DNA from 4 places in the Comamonas sp. GW821-FHT11H03 genome. Region 4 is predicted to be linked to each of the others. Evidence: predicted binding sites of a transcription regulator. Region 4 holds the regulator's gene; each other region holds the start of a gene.
What was found. Region 4 encodes sigma-54, which starts transcription at its own class of promoters, with help from an activator protein. Its sites were predicted from a motif close to TGGCANGNAANCTGCTTT; they were not measured.
Positions count from the first base shown of each region.

Region 1: AC1RTQ_RS03490 (flavin monoamine oxidase family protein) is a predicted target of sigma-54. The motif match lies at 2,805-2,822, and genes of this name have one in related genera.
Region 2: AC1RTQ_RS03430 (isopenicillin N synthase family dioxygenase) is a predicted target of sigma-54. The motif match lies at 1,599-1,616, and genes of this name have one in related genera.
Region 3: nirB (nitrite reductase large subunit NirB) is a predicted target of sigma-54. The motif match lies at 2,260-2,277, and genes of this name have one in related genera.

Region 1 is NZ_JBXARF010000001.1:746,473-750,444, forward strand. It holds gene AC1RTQ_RS03480 (molybdopterin-containing oxidoreductase family protein) at 1-821, shown strand, start outside; gene AC1RTQ_RS03485 (sensor domain-containing diguanylate cyclase) at 1,017-2,576, shown strand; gene AC1RTQ_RS03490 (flavin monoamine oxidase family protein) at 2,883-3,972, shown strand, end outside.
Region 2 is NZ_JBXARF010000001.1:731,704-735,675, reverse strand. It holds gene AC1RTQ_RS03435 (acyl-CoA-binding protein) at 1-221, shown strand, start outside; gene AC1RTQ_RS03430 (isopenicillin N synthase family dioxygenase) at 414-1,412, opposite strand; gene AC1RTQ_RS03425 (ABC transporter substrate-binding protein) at 1,887-2,903, shown strand; gene AC1RTQ_RS03420 (nucleoside deaminase) at 2,917-3,417, shown strand; gene AC1RTQ_RS03415 (ABC transporter substrate-binding protein) at 3,473-3,972, shown strand, end outside.
Region 3 is NZ_JBXARF010000002.1:140,595-144,566, forward strand. It holds gene AC1RTQ_RS05115 (CmpA/NrtA family ABC transporter substrate-binding protein) at 1-192, shown strand, start outside; gene ntrB (nitrate ABC transporter permease) at 219-1,211, shown strand; gene AC1RTQ_RS05125 (ABC transporter ATP-binding protein) at 1,321-2,133, shown strand; gene nirB (nitrite reductase large subunit NirB) at 2,423-3,972, shown strand, end outside.
Region 4 is NZ_JBXARF010000001.1:944,292-948,263, forward strand. It holds gene AC1RTQ_RS04450 (DUF711 family protein) at 1-727, shown strand, start outside; gene AC1RTQ_RS04455 (aspartyl/asparaginyl beta-hydroxylase domain-containing protein) at 861-1,781, shown strand; gene AC1RTQ_RS04460 (RNA polymerase factor sigma-54) at 1,956-3,557, opposite strand; gene lptB (LPS export ABC transporter ATP-binding protein) at 3,703-3,972, opposite strand, start outside.

The DNA of each region.
Region 1 (3,972 bases), 200 kb from region 4:
TCTTGACCGACACCGCAGACCATGCCGACTATGTGCTGCCCGCTACCACGCAGCTCGAGCATTGGGACATCCACGGCAGCTACGGCCATACCGATGTGCTGCTGAATCGCCCCGCTATCGAGCCCCAAGGTCAGGCGCGCAGCAACGCGCAGATCTTTCGCGATCTGGCCAAGCATATGGCCAGGCTGGACTCCGCTTTTGCGGCAGCATATTTTTCTGAGTCTGATGAAACTCTATGCCGCGCAGCAGTCTCGGACACGGCTATTGATTTTGAAGAGCTGCTGCAACAAGGCTTTGCCCATATACCGCTGCCCGATGCGCCGTTTGCCGAAGGCGGCTTTGCCACGCCATCGGGCAAATGCGAATTCGACAACCCCGCACTGGCGCGGCTGGGCATCAACACCTTGCCCGACTATCTGCCCAATTACGAGCCGCCCACGACGGTCTACCCGCTAGCCATGATCTCGCCGCCCGCACGCAACTTTCTCAACAGCAGCTTTGCCAATGTGGCCAGTCTAGCCCGCATGGAAGAGCGTCCGCTGCTGGAGATGCACCCCGATGACGCCGCTGCGCGCGGCATTGCCGACGGTGACCAGCTGCGCGTCTTCAACCGGCGCGGCGAGCATGTCTGCCACGCCGCCATCAACGGCCGCGCTCGCGCCGGCGTGGTGGTGGGCCTGGGCATCTGGTGGCGCAAGCAGGGAGCCAACGGCACGAATGTGAACGAGCTGACACATCAGCAGCTCACCGATATTGGCCGAGCGCCCTGCTTCTACGACTGCGCAGTACAGGTGGAAAAGTTCAAGGAGTTGTCAGCCTGACGCAGCTGCATTGTGGTTGACCATGAGCAGAGCCACGGCGCGAGCAACCATAATGCAGGCACTCAATGAATATGCGGCCGGTGTCTGAGCCTGTCAGAGCACACAGGCACAGCGCAGAGCCGCCCTGCTCTCGCGACATCATCTGTGAAGAAATCTCTCCCCTGGCATCGCCGGCTTGCGCCTGACCGGCTTGATTTGCGTCGACTGATACTGGCCCTGACCATCTGCAGCGCGCTGATCCCGTTTCTCAACACCTTCTATGCCGGCTATCTGGTGCAGCGCCAGCAGCTGATAGACAACACGCTCGAAGGTCACCATGCCTATGCGACCAAGCTGGCGCAGAGCACGGATGATTTTCTGCAATCCGCCCTGCAGCAGCTGGAATACAGCGCCAATCTGATGGGCGCGCACATGGACGACGTGGACTATCTGGGCAGGGAGGCCACACGTCTGCGCTTGCAAACCAAGAGCTTCAACTCCGTCACCATCATCGACCCCACGGGCTATGTGCTGGCGACATCGCCCGAAACCCTGCAGATCATGGGTAAGACGCTGCAAAGCGCCGGAGTGACACAGACATTGAGCACTCGAAGGCCCGTCATCAGCCAGCCCTATATGTCCACGGCCGGCAACTACATCGTCTTTGTCTCCCAGCCCATTTTTGGCCCTCAGGGCGAGTTCCTCGGTGCGGTAGGCGGCAGCATCTACCTCAAGGAAGACAGCATTCTCGACACCCTGCTGGGCTCGCACTTCTACCAGGACGGCACCTATGTCTATGTGGTGGACAGGAACAAGCACATCATCTATCACCCCGACAACCACCGTATCGGCGATCAGGTGATCAACAACGATGTCATCAACGCCGTGATCCGGGGCGAGTCGGGTACGGCGCCGGTGGTCAACAGCAAGGGCGTGGAAATGCTGGCCGGCTATGCCATCATCCACGCATCGGGCTGGGGCATTGTGGCCCAGCGTCCTAAGGCGGCCACGCTGGCCCCGCTCAACAAGCTGATGCGCTCCGTGCTCTACAAGACCCTGCCCATCGCCCTGCTGATGCTGGTGGTCATCTGGTGGAGCGCGCGCCGCATTGCCAGCCCGCTGCGCCAGCTCGCCAACGGCGCGCACGATATGGACAAGCCCGAGACGGCGCAGAACATCCAGGCCGTCAAGTCCTGGTACTTCGAGTCCTACGAACTCAAGAAAGCCATGCTCAAGGGCCTGGGCCTGCTGCAGCGCAATATCACCAAGCTGCGCGAGGATGTGAACACCGATCCGCTGACAGGCCTGGGCAATCGCCGCCATCTGGAGGCTGCTATCAGCGCCTTTCAGACGCAAGCGCTGCCGTTCTCGGTGATTGCCATCGACATCGATCACTTCAAGCATATCAACGACGGCTTTGGCCACGATACAGGCGACGAGGTGCTCAAACGGCTCGCACGCACCATGCGCGAGGTCTCGCGTGTCGATGACCTGCCTTGCCGCGTGGGCGGGGAGGAGTTTCTGCTGCTGCTGCCAGGCACGGCGCTGGAGGCCGCCGCCCATGCCGCCGAGCGTCTGCGTCAGTTGGTCGAGAAGATAGAGATGCCGCCAGTGGGCCATATCACGATCTCGCTGGGCGTGGCCCACTGGCCCGACAGCGATCCCGATATCAAGGCCGTCTTCCAGCAGGCCGATGCCATGCTCTACGCAGCCAAGCGAGGTGGACGCAATCGTGTCATGGTCAGTGAGGCCAGCGAGCCTCCCTGCGAGCTCTGAACCCGGCAGCACCGTAGTTCCGGCCCCCTCTCAAGGCGTATCCGCTGTCACAGCAGATACGCTTTTTTTCAGCTCATTCATTGTGTGACTCCACTGCACCAATTTGGTCATTGATGCTTCAAATTAGTGAGCATGCACCATAAGCGTCAAGAGGATTGAACGCAGATTGATCTGAATTACATAACAAGTAACTGATTTTATTGATCTAAAGCCTTGAGCCCCCTGCCCTGGCACAGCTCTTGCTGAAAACCCTTGCCCCGCAGCCCCGGATGGACAGCGGAATACACAACAGCAAAGGAATTTCAGATGCCAGAGCCAAGCAAGCATGTCAGTCGCAGACAACTGCTCTCGATGATCGGAAAGGTTGCGGGCGGCAGTGCCATGTATCAAGCCATGAGTTCACTGGGATATGCTGCCGAATCGCATTACAGCGGTCCGGTCAGGCTCGGCAACGCCAGACCTGGTGCATCGGTTCTGGTGCTGGGCGCTGGCCTGGCAGGCATGGTGGCAGCCCACGAGTTGCGTGCGGCCGGCTACAAGGTGCAGTTGCTTGAATACCAGAGCCGCGCCGGAGGCCGCTGCTGGACGCTGCGCGGCGGCGATGAATTCAGCGAACTCGACGGCACGCGCCAGAAAGTGGGCTTTGCCAAGGGCAACTACTTCAACCCCGGCCCCTGGCGCGTGCCCTACCACCACCATGCGATGCTGGATTACTACAAGCGCTTCGGCATCAAGCTCGAAGCCTTCAACCAAGTCAACTACAACGCCTATCTGCACAACAGCAAAGCCCTGGCTGGCAAGCCTCAGCGCTTTCGCCATGTGCAAACCGATGTCTACGGCCATGTGGCCGAGCTGCTGTCAAAGGCTACCAATCAGGGCGCACTGGACCAGAACGTCAGCCGGGAAGACAAGGAACGCCTGCTGGAGAGCCTCAAGGCCTGGGGCGTGCTGGACAAGGAGTACCGCTACCGTGCCAGCAATGCGGTCAGCGATTTCCGTGGCTACGACATCGACCCTGGCGGCGGCATGATGGCGCTGGCTAAACCTTCGACGCCCATGGGCCTGCACGAGCTGCTCGAATCCAATTTGTGGCGCCAGATGGGCGTGGGCAATATCTACGAATTCCACAGCGCCATCTTCCAACCCGAAGGCGGCATGGACATGCTGGCCCAGGCCATGGCACGCGATCTGGGCTCTGCCATCCGTTACAACGCCAAGGTCACCAGGATCGCCCAGAGCGACAAGGGTGTAACCGTGGACTATGTGGACGCCCTCAAGCCCGGTGCCACGCTGCAGGCCCGCGCCGACTGGTGCGTGTGCACCATTCCGCTGTCCATCCTGAGCCAGATCGAAGTGCAGGCCGGCAGCGCCATGCAGAACGCGATTGCTGCCGTGC
Region 2 (3,972 bases), 210 kb from region 4:
TCAAGAATTCCACCTCGCTCGGCGAGCGTCCCGACAACGCCACCTTGCTTAAGATCTATGCCTTGTACAAGCAAGCGACCGAGGGTGACAACGAAGCCAAGAAGCCCAGCTTCACCGACATGGTGGCCCGTGCCAAGTGGGATGCGTGGGCCAAGCTGGAAGGCACGACGCCGGATGAGGCCAAGCAGCAGTACATCGATCTCATCGAGTCGCTGCGCTGATCTGCGCCAGCCCTGATTGTCGACAAGGCTCCGGGGCCCGGAGCCTTGTCGTTTCAATTCAGACCACATCACACTGCGCCAAAGACGGGGGCTGGAAACTGGCGCACCCCGAAGCCAGGGGCACCGAGGAAGCGCTGCCCCGCCCCGAAGGTGTCGTCCCCCTAGGGGGACGCGGCAGGGCTGCTCAGGGGGTCAGTACTTGTTCGAGAAATTGGCGCTGATGCGCTGACGCAAATATTCCGCCCCTGTGATGGGCGGATATTTTTTGGCCGGCCCTTCGATCACCGTGTCCTCATTGGCCTGGCAGAAGAAGGCCAGGCTGTAGCGGGCTCCCTGGTACTCATGGGGCTGCGGGTTGCGCACGCGGTGGAAGTTGCTGGGCAGTTGATCGTCGCTCCAGCGCATCAGCATGTCGCCGATATTGCAGGTGATGACACCATCCACGGGCTTCACGGGTGTCCATTGCTGGGCCTCGGCCTCCTTGCCGGGCAGCACCTGCAGCCCGCCCTGGCCAGCGCGCTGGAACAACAGCGTCAGGCAGTCGAAGTCCGTATGTGCGCCTGCGCGCCACAGGCCGATTTCGTCCTTGAGTGCCGGGTCCACGGCAAAGTAATGCAGCATGCGCAGGGTGCTCTGGTAGCTGGGCACGGCGGGGTCATGTGCGCGGATGAAGAACTCCTCATCAAAGCCCAGCTTGTAGGCGAAGCAGGACAGCAACTGCATGCCTACCTGCCAGCATTGATGCTCAAAGGCCAGCGTGGCCTGCTTGAAGCCGGGCAGCTCCTGCTCGCTGGGCCACAGGCCCTGCATGCGCGGGCGTGTGACCTGATAGGACTCTTTCTGGTCGGGGGTGCGCGTGGAAGGGCGAATCTGCGCCTTGTGCTCCCAGCCTGCATTGCGCGATAGCGGCCATTGCGCCTTGGTTTCGGGCGGCAAGCCAAATAGCTGTTCGGCCCTGCCGAACGCGGCGTCGATATCGGCCTGGGCAATATCGTGGCCGGAAACCTGGAAGAAGCCGATTTCCATCGAAGCGCTCCAGATCTGCTCGGCAATCTCCTGCTTGCGCTTCTCGAAGTCGCTGATGTCTATGACGCGAACTTCGCGCGCCGAGGTTTCTGCGCCTTGCCCGCCCATGCGGGCTTCCTTGTCCAGTTCGCCAAGGCTGTAAGAGTGGCTGGTCATAGTCTGCATAAGAATTTCTCTTGCGATGACTTCAGACACCGACGTTGCCAGTGAGACTTTGGGCTGCGGGCATCTGAAGTGTGGATACCAGGCGCGGCCGGCTGCCGCACCCACTTCAAGAGCAATGACCCGCGAAGCTGCTGACCGGGGGAAGGTCAGAGCGCCGTGCTGAACGCTTCTACTCTTGATTTGAGTGCAGCAAACAGCGTGCCAGCCATTGAGCAGGGCGCCGGCACCCTTGGTTTTGGTGCATGGCTTCAATCTGGTGCATTGCTGTGCATGAATCCATGCATCCATCTCTTTTGCATGCACTTTGTTGATACCAGGCAAGGGGCAACCCAAAGCAGGCACGCCAATTGCTAGAAGGTTGAACGAGTAGAAGCGTTCAGCCTGCATCCGCGTGCAGTGCCCGGAAATTGCTCAAGTCCTGTCAGCAGCGGCTGCTGCTGGCGTTCCTGTCGCCAGAGACCTGAGAGTTCCACCATGCTACGACGCCATTTCCTTGCTGCTCTGCCTCTTTGCGGCGCACCCTGGGTCCATGCCCAGGGCAAGTCGCTGACTCCACTGAAATTCACGCTGGATTTCCGCGTCAACGGCCAGACGGCGCCGTTCTTTCTGGCCCAGCAAAACGGCTACTACCGCGATGAGGGGCTGGATGTGAGTCTGGACGTAGGGTCGGGCTCGGTGGCTTCGATTACTCGTATCGCCAGCGGTGCCTACCAGCTCGGACTGGGCGATATCAGCTCGCTGATCGAGTTCAATGCGCAGAACGCCGGCACACCTCGCGTGCAGGCCGTCTACCAGTACTACAACCGCGCGCCCTTTGTGATCATCGGGCGCAAGGACAGAGACATCACCTCGGATTTCGCCAGTCTCAAGGGTAAGAAGGTGGCCGCAGCGGCAGTGGAGTCCACGCGCCGTGCCTGGCCCATGGTTGCGCGGCGCAAGAATCTGCCCGCCGATCTGTTTGCCTGGTCCACGACGGAGTTTTCGGCACGCGACAACGTCATGGTGCGTGGCGATGTGGATGCCGCCACCTATTTCCATGATTCGGCGGTATCACTGTTTGCGCGCCTCAAGCCCGAGGAGCTTTCCATACTGCGCTACAGCGATGCAGGCGTTCATCTGTATGGCAATGCGATCCTGGCGTCCAGCCAGCTGATCGCCGAGAAGCCGCAGGTTGTGGCCGCTTTCCTGCGCGCCACCAACCGTGCGATTGTGGAATGTCTTGCCAACCCGGCCGCAGGCATTGCCGCCGTGCGCCGGCGCGAGCCGATTCTCGATGAGAAGCTGGAGCTGGAGCGCTGGTCCATCACCGCACAGTACGTGGCCGCAGCAGACACCAAAAGCCATGGACTGGGCGACTTCAGCAAGCGTTTGCTGGAGCAGCAACTGGACAGTGTGGTGCAGACCTTTGCGCTCAAGACCACGCCATCTGCCGATGCGCTGTTCAACAGCAGCATGCTGCCCGCCAGGTCGGCGCGCATGCTCAAGGCCTGAGGAGGGTTGGCCCATGTCCTTACCTCAAGCCCATGCCTTGAATGACACCGATGGCCGCTACTTGCGCGAAGCCATTGCGCTAGCGGATACGGCGCGCGAGCGCGGCAACCGGCCGTTTGGTGCACTGATCGTGGCTGCCGACGGGCGCGTTCTGGCCGAGGCCAGCAATGCCAACGGCGAGAGCGGTGATTGCACGGCCCATGCCGAGCTGTCCGCCATCCGCCTGGCCAGTCCCTTGCATTCACGCGATGAACTGGCGGGCGCCACGCTGTACTCGTCTGCCGAGCCCTGCGTCATGTGTGCCGGCGCGATCTTCTGGTCCGCCATCGGCCGAGTGGTCTATGGCATCGATGCCGAGCGGCTGCGCGTGTTCCGCGGCGATCGGCTCGACCAGAAGGATGCCGAGCTGTCCTGCCGCGATGTGTTTCAGGCCGCTTCGCACGCCATCGAATGCATAGGGCCGGCCTTGATCGAAGAGGCCAGCAGCTCGCACCAGGGCGCCTGGAAGGTCTGAGCGCCGACATGAATCCAACCACAACTCGTTGACATAGAGAGAGAGGGAAGCCACCATGCAAACCAAGCGCCTTTTCCTGCAATCCGTTCTGGCCCTGGGTAGCTTTGCCAGCGCCACGGCTGCCTTTGCCGCCACGCCCATCAAATTCCAGCTCGACTGGCGTTTCGAAGGGCCAGCGGCGCTGTTTCTGCAGCCTGTCGCCAAGGGCTATTTCCAGGCCGCAGGGCTGAATGTGACGGTGGACGCCGGCAGCGGCTCCGGCGGCGCCATCCAGCGCGTGGCATCAGGCTCCTACGACATGGGCTTTGCCGATCTGGCCGCGCTCATGGAGTTTCATGCCAACAATCCCGAAGTCAAGGACAAGCCCGTGGCCGTGATGATGGTCTACAACAACACGCCGGCCTCGGTCATGGCGCTCAAGAAGAGCGCCATCGCCAAGCCTGCGGACCTGACGGGCAAGAAACTGGGAGCGCCGGTCTTTGATGCGGGCCGACGCGGCTTTCCGCTGTTTGCCAAGGCCAACAAGGTCGGCGATGTGCAATGGACCACCATGGA
Region 3 (3,972 bases), on a different contig from region 4:
AAGGCTCATCCCGACTATCTGGCCGTGGCCAGGCAGATCAACCGCATCGACCTCTACCAGCAGGCGGCAAGCCAGCTCAAGGTCAGCGTGCCCAAGGATGTACTGCGCACCAGCAAGCTGATCGACGGCGTGGTGTGGGACGGCAAGAACCCTGCCCAGTACGCCGACAGCTTCAAGATCAAGGCCGCCTGAGGCCGCCACCTTCACGGAGAACCATCATGGTCAGTGCCGTCCTTCAATCACCGCTCGAACTCGACCCCCCGCACGATCCGCAGCTGGCAGCCCAGGCGGCCAATGATGCGCTGCTCGAAGCTTCAAAAGAGATAGCCGCTGGCACAGAACTTGTAAAGGCTGAAGTGCAAAAAGATATCAAACCCAAGGCGATAGTCACGGCTGCGGTTGCGGTGGCACCCAGCCGCTTGCGCCAGTGGGCTGAGCAGCTATTTGGTCAGGCCCTGCCGCCGCTGCTGGGGCTGGCGCTGCTGGTCGGCCTGTGGTCGCTGGTCTCCAGCACCACCGGCAAGAGCATTCCGACCCCGGCCGAGACCTGGGAGCAGGCCTTGCAGGTGTTCAGCGACCCGTTCTACCGCAACGGACCCAATGACCAGGGCGTGGGCTGGAATGTACTGTCCTCGCTGCAGCGCGTGGCCCTGGGTTTCGGTCTGGCGGCACTGGTCGGCATCCCTTTGGGTTTCGTGATCGGGCGCTTCAGCTTTCTGTCGCGCATGTTCAACCCGCTGATCAGCCTGTTGCGTCCGGTGTCGCCGCTGGCCTGGCTGCCGATCGGCCTGCTGGTGTTCAAGGGCGCCAATCCGGCAGCCATCTGGACCATCTTCATCTGCTCGATCTGGCCCATGGTCATCAACACCGCCGTGGGCGTGCAGCGTGTGCCCCAGGACTATATGAATGTGGCGCGCGTGCTCAATCTGTCGGAGTGGAAGATCGCCACCACCATTCTGTTTCCGGCGGTGCTGCCCTATATGCTGACCGGCGTGCGCCTGGCCGTGGGCACGGCCTGGCTGGTGATCGTGGCCGCCGAGATGCTGACGGGCGGGGTGGGCATAGGTTTCTGGGTCTGGGACGAGTGGAACAACCTCAACGTCAAGAACATCATCATCGCCATCTTCGTGATCGGCATCGTGGGCCTGGTGCTGGAGTGGGCTCTGGTCAAGCTGGCTTCGGCCTTTACGTTTGAAGAGGTCAAGACTTAACCCACCCCTGAGCCGCGCCCTCGGGCGCGTCACCCCCTCAATGGGGCACCACCGGTGGCCCGGCAAAGCCGGCGCCACGGTGGCCTCGGAAAAAAGCAAGGAGTACCTCATGCATACATCTCTCAGCACCAAGTACATCGAGATCCACGGGGTGGAGCAGACCTTCAAGACAGCCAAGGGACTGTTTCCCGCGCTGCGCGACATCAATGTGAACATTGCCAAGGGCGAGTTCGTCAGTCTCATCGGGCACTCGGGCTGCGGCAAGTCGACGCTGCTCAATCTGATTGCCGGCCTGACCATTCCCACGGGCGGCGCATTGCTGTGTGCCAACAAGGAAATCAAGGGCCCCGGCCCCGAGCGTGCGGTGGTCTTCCAGAACCATTCGCTGCTGCCCTGGCTGAGCTGCTGGGGCAATGTGCACCTGGCCGTGGAGCGAGTCTTCGGCAAGCGCGAAAGCAAGGCACAGCTGGCGCAGCGCACCGATGCGGCGCTGGCCATGGTGGGCCTCAGCCATGCGGCGCAAAAGCGCCCCGGCGAAATCTCGGGCGGCATGAAGCAGCGCGTGGGCATTGCGCGCGCGCTGTCCATGGAGCCGCAGGTGCTGCTCATGGATGAGCCCTTCGGCGCTCTCGACGCCCTGACGCGTGCCAAGCTGCAGGACGAGTTGCTGGAGATCGTGGCTCGCACCCACAGCACCGTGGTCATGGTCACGCACGATGTGGACGAGGCCGTGCTGCTGTCCGACAAGATCGTGATGATGACCAACGGGCCGGCAGCCACGATTGGCGAGGTGCTGCATGTGGCATTGCCGCGCCCGCGCAGCCGGGTGGAACTGGCTGAAGATGCCCGTTATCAAAGCTACCGCAAGGCGGTGATCGACTTTCTCTACACGCGTCAGGGCCACGTGGAAAAAGCGGCCTGAGCCTTTTCTATTTCAAGCTGCATGGCGCCTTGGGGCGCCATGTTTGTCTTGCACAGCAATAAAGCGGCCATGCACAAAAGCAGTGCATGCCGCGGGATGGAATAGCCTTTGCAGGCTGAGAAAAGCTGGCACAGCAATTGCGTGTTGTTCAGCGTGGCCAAGGTGGGTCACCGGGGGATGGTGCAAGGCTGGACCAGAACCCACAGACAAAGACGTCTACGCGTTCATGCAAGTCATGAAGCGCGCAGACGTCTTTTTTTTGGCTTTGCAAATGCCCACGGGGACTCAGATGAAAAAATCCAAACTGGTCATGATTGGTAACGGAATGGCAGGCGTGCGTGCGCTGGAAGAGCTGCTGGCCATTGCCCCCGATCTGTACGACATCACGGTCTTCGGCGCCGAGCCGCATCCCAACTACAACCGCATTCTGCTGTCGCCCGTGCTCGCCGGCGAGCAGACGCTCGGCGATATCGTGCTCAACGACTGGTCCTGGTACCAGGACCACCATATCTTGCTGCACGCCGGCTATACCGTGACGGCGGTCGACCGGGCCCGGCGCACGGTGCATGCGGTCAATGCCCTGGGCGAGAGTGCCAGCGCCGAGTACGACCGCCTGATCATGGCGACGGGCTCCAAGCCCTTCATCCTGCCCATCCCGGGCAAGGACCTGGAGGGCGTGCTGGCCTACCGCGACATTGCCGACACCGAGGCCATGATCGAAGCGGCAAAGACACTCAAGCATGCGGTGGTGATCGGCGGTGGCCTGCTGGGACTGGAGGCGGCCAACGGCCTCATGAAGCGCGGCATGCAGGTCACCGTGGTGCATGTCGGCGACTGGCTGATGGAGCGCCAGCTCGACGATCAGGCGGGCCGCATGCTGCAGAAGTCGCTGGCCGAGCGCGGAATGCAGTTCCGCATGCAGGCGCAGACGCAGGAGCTGCTGGGCGACGAGGACGCAGGGCGCAGTGGCCGCGTGCGCGCCGTGCGTTTCAAGGACGGCAGCGAGATCCCGGCCGAGCTGGTGGTGATGGCCGTGGGCATCCGGCCCAGCACCGAACTGGCCGAGTCCATGCATCTGCATGTGAGTCGCGGCATCGTGGTCAGCGATACGCTGCAGACCGTGACCGATCCGCGCATCTATGCCGTGGGCGAATGCGCGGCACACCGAGGCATTGCCTACGGACTGGTGGCGCCCCTGTTCGAGCAGGGCAAGGTGCTGGCCAACCATCTGGCCGAGTTCGGCATCGGCCGCTACCTGGGTTCGCTGACCTCGACCAAGCTCAAGGTCACGGGCATTGATCTGTTCTCTGCAGGCGATTTCCAGGGCGGCGGCGACACCGAGGAAATTCTCATGAGCGACCCCTATGCGGGGGTCTACAAAAAGCTGGTCATCAAGGACGACAAGCTGGTCGGTGCCTGCCTCTACGGCGACACGGTGGACGGCAGCTGGTACTTCAAGCTGCTGCGCGAGGGCCGCAGCGTGGCCGATATCCGCGACAAGCTGATGTTTGGCGAATCCAATCTCGGCGACACCGGCCACCAGGGGCAGAGCAAGGCTGCGGCCATGGCCGACGGCGACGAGGTCTGCGGCTGCAACGGCGTGACCAAGGGCGCGATCTGCAAGGCCATCAAGGACAAGGGCCTGTTCACGCTCGACGATGTGCGCAAGCACACCAAGGCCAGTGCCAGCTGCGGCTCCTGCACGGGACTGGTGGAGCAGATCATCATGTTCACGGCGGGCGGCGACTACTCGGCAGCTCCCAAGACCAAGGCCATGTGCGGCTGCACCGATCACGGGCACCAGGCCGTGCGCGATGCGATCGCTGAGCACAAGCTGCT
Region 4 (3,972 bases):
CTGCGCGCCCGGCATTCCCTATTTCCCGGCCAGCTACCACCGCGGCCAGCACCACGGCGCCCTGGTGCTGGGTCTGGAAACGCCAGACCTCATGGTGGCTGAACTGCAGCAGCTGCAGCACCAGCGCCTGCAGCTCGATCACGCGGCATGGTTCAGGCTCGCATTCGAGCGCCTGAGCCAGACCCTGAACGAGCATGCCACCACCATCCAGCGCTGCGCCGACGGTGTGACGCTGGCCGAGGGCTGGCATATCGCGGGCATGGACACCTCGGCTGCGCCTTCGAAGTCCTGCGCCTCCATGGTCGATGTCTACCAACTGCTGGGCGTGCCCCATTTCGGCGCCAGCGGCACGGTGGAGGCCTCGGCCCTGCTGACGCGAGTCTTCAAATCGGTCAGCGGCGTCACGCAAATCGGCTTCAGCGGCCTGATGCTGGCAGTCACCGAGGACGAGGGCCTGGCCCAGGCCAGCCTCGATGAGGAGTTTGATATCCGCGCCCTGCTGACCTACAGCAGCGTCTGCGGCATCGGCCTCGATACCGTGCCCGTGCCGGGCGACAGCAGCGCCGAGCAGATCGCCGCCGTCATGCGCGACACGGGCACCATGGCTTTTCGCCTCAACAAGCCGCTGACGGTACGCCTGTTCCCCGTGCCGGGGCTCAAAGCGGGCGACACCACGGCCTTCGAGAGCGCGGATCTGTGCAACTGCGCCGTACTGGCTCTGCCTTGAGCATCTGACAAGCGGGCAGCTGCGCTTGACCATCAAGCGCCTGCAGCTATTGCTTTTGATATTCCCCTACCCCGGTTCTGTTTGACCTGCCCCCATGGTGACCGCCGGGGTGCCCCCGGTAAAATTGGTCCTTATGGCAAAAATTATCGTTCTGGCACTGGTGCTGCTTTTCTTTGGCTGCGGGCTGTACATGCATCTGCGCGGCAAGGTGCGCCACAAGGTGCTGCGCCAGCTGTTTGACCACTCCACGTTCACGGCGCCGTTCAACGTCTTCATGCTGATGTTCAGCAAGGTGCCGCGCACGCCCTATCTGCCCACCAGCACCTTTCCCGAACTGGCACCGCTGCAGGCCAACTGGCGTGAAATCCGCGAGGAAGCCGTCAATCTGCAAAAGAACATGCAGATCAAGGCCGCCGCCAACAACGACGACGCAGGCTTCAACTCCTTCTTCAAGACCGGCTGGAAGCGCTTCTACCTCAAGTGGTACGGCGACGCCCACCCTTCGGCCATGGAGCTGTGCCCCAGGACCACGGCCCTGGTGAAGTCGATTCCCAGCGTCAAGGCCGCCATGTTTGCCGAGCTGCCGCCCGGCGCCAAGCTCAATCTGCACCGCGACCCCTATGCGGGCTCGCTGCGCTATCACCTGGCCGTGCTGGCCCCCAACGACGACCGCTGCATGATCGAGGTCGACGGCCAGCCCTATAGCTGGCGTGAAGGCGAAGGCGTGATCTTCGACGAGACCTTTATGCACTGGGCCGAGAACCGCAGCGAGGGCAACCGCATCGTGCTGTTCTGCGACGTGGAACGCCCCATGACCAATGGCTTTGCCCAGTGGCTCAATCACTGGCTGGGCAAGAACGTGGTGGCCGCCGCCAGCTCGCCCAACAACGAGGGCGATCCGCGCGGCATGATCAGCAAGATGTTCAAGATTTCCTTCTATGCCGGCAAGTACCGCCGTGCCTTCCGCGACTGGAATCCGACCTTCTACAAGGTCCTCAAGTTCGGGCTGATGATTGGCGTGCTGGTCTGGTTTGTCTGGTGGTTGGTTTCTTGATAACCCCCTGAGGCGCTTTGCGCCTTCCCCCTTTCTCTTCGGAAGGGGACGACATCTTCGCTGCAGGGCGGCCTTTGCTTGCTGTCCCTCACTTGGGTCTTGCTTCATCAAGACATATGGCTCTAAACAAAAAGCCGCTGAATACATCAGCGGCTTTTTTGTGGCTGAGGCGCCCTACAGCGCCTTGCGCAGCGTGGTGGTGGGAATTTTCAGCTGCTCGCGGTACTTGGCCACCGTGCGGCGCGCGCACTCGATGCCCTGCTCCTTGAGCATATCGGCTAGTTTTGCATCCGATAGCGGCTTTTTGGCATCTTCGGCATCGACAAACTGCTTGATCAGCGCACGCACGGCCGTGCTGGAGGCACTGCCGCCGGTTTCCGTACCCAGGCCCGAGCCGAAGAAATACTTGAGCTCGAAGGTGCCTTGGGGCGTGGCCATGTACTTGGCCGTGGTCACGCGGCTGATGGTGGACTCGTGCAGGCCCAGCGTGTCGGCGATATCGCGCAGCACCAGCGGCCGCATGGCCAGCTCGCCATGCACAAAGAAGTTCTTCTGCCGCTCCACGATGGCTTCGGAAACACGCAAGATGGTGTCGAAGCGCTGCTGGATGTTCTTGATGAACCAGCGCGCCTCCTGCAGCTGCTGCTGCAGCGCCGCATGACCGTCGCTGTTCTTGTGGCGACGAAGCACGCTGGCATAGATGTCGTGCACGCGCAGACGCGGCATGACATCGGGGTTGAGCTGCACGGAAAAGTCCGCTCGGCCCGAGCCTGCCCGCACCGGGCGCACGATGACATCGGGTATCACGATATGGCGCTCCACGTCGACAAAGCGGCGCCCCGGACGCGGCTCCAGCCTGGCGATCAGGGCCATGGCTTCGCGCAGTTGCTCCTCGCGTGCGCCACACAGGCTGGTGAGCTTGCGCAGATCGCGCCGCGCCAGCAGGTCCATGGGCTGCGCGCAGATGGATTGCGCCAGCAGCAACCGGTTCATATGCGCCTCGGTCGTGCCCTCGTCCTCGGCGTTGCGGATCAGGTCGCGCAGCTGCAGCTGCAGGCACTCGGCCAGATCACGCGCCCCCACGCCCACGGGCTCCAGGCTTTGCAGCAGCTTCAGAGCAATGACAAAGTGCTGCTCCAGCTCCTCGCGCTCTTCCAGGTCGTCGCCGGCCAGGCTCTGCGCCAGCTCCTGCAGGGAATCCTCGAGATAGCCGTCCTCGCTGAGCGACTCGATGAGAAAGCGCAGTGCCGCCATGTCCGCCGCGCCCAGATGCAGGCTCAGCGCCTGACGATGGAGAAAGTCGGTCAGGCTCTGGTGCTCGCACGCCAGATCGATGGCATCGGTTTCGTCATCGCCGTCGCGGTTGCGCGTGGAGCTGCTGGCCGAGGGCGCATCCCACTCGCTGCTCGATTCGCCGCCCCACTCCCCGTCCTGGCCGTCCATGCCGTCGGCCTCCCAGTTCAGCGTTTCAGGGGTTTCGGGGGTTGACGCTTCCGCTACCGTTTCAGTAGCTGGTTGCGCCTGCAATGACTCCTTTTCAGCATGAATACTATCTGAAGTGCTGTATTCACCGGCGCTAGCAGCTACATCTACAGGAGCATCTCCTGCGGCTTCGGCCTCATCGCCTGCACGTTCAAGAAAAGGGTTGTCGACCAGCATCTGCTCGACTTCCTGCGCCAGCTCCAGAGTGGAGAGCTGCAGCAGCTGAATGGATTGCTGCAGCTGCGGCGTAAGCGACAAATGCTGCGAAACGCGTAGCGAGAGACCTGGCTTCATCGAGGCGCGGCTCCCAGACAATCATTGCCAACGCGCACAGTGCCATGGGTTTGCCGCCGGGCCGCCCCAAGGCAAACCTCGGCGCAGCCGGTCAGGGTCCCTTCCGGGGGCAGCGACCAGACAAAGTGGGGGAGCGTAGGGGTCATCACATTCTGAAATGTTCGCCCAGATAGACGCGGCGCACATCGGCGTTCTCCACGATCTCCTCGGGCGTGCCTTCGGCCAGCACATGGCCGTCGCTGATGATGAAGGCGTGGTCACAGATGCCCAGCGTCTCGCGCACATTGTGGTCGGTAATCAGCACGCCGATGCCGCGCTCCTTGAGGAAGCCGATGATGCGCTGGATCTCGATCACCGCAATCGGGTCGATGCCGGCAAACGGCTCGTCAAGCAGAATGAAGCGCGGTTGCGTGGC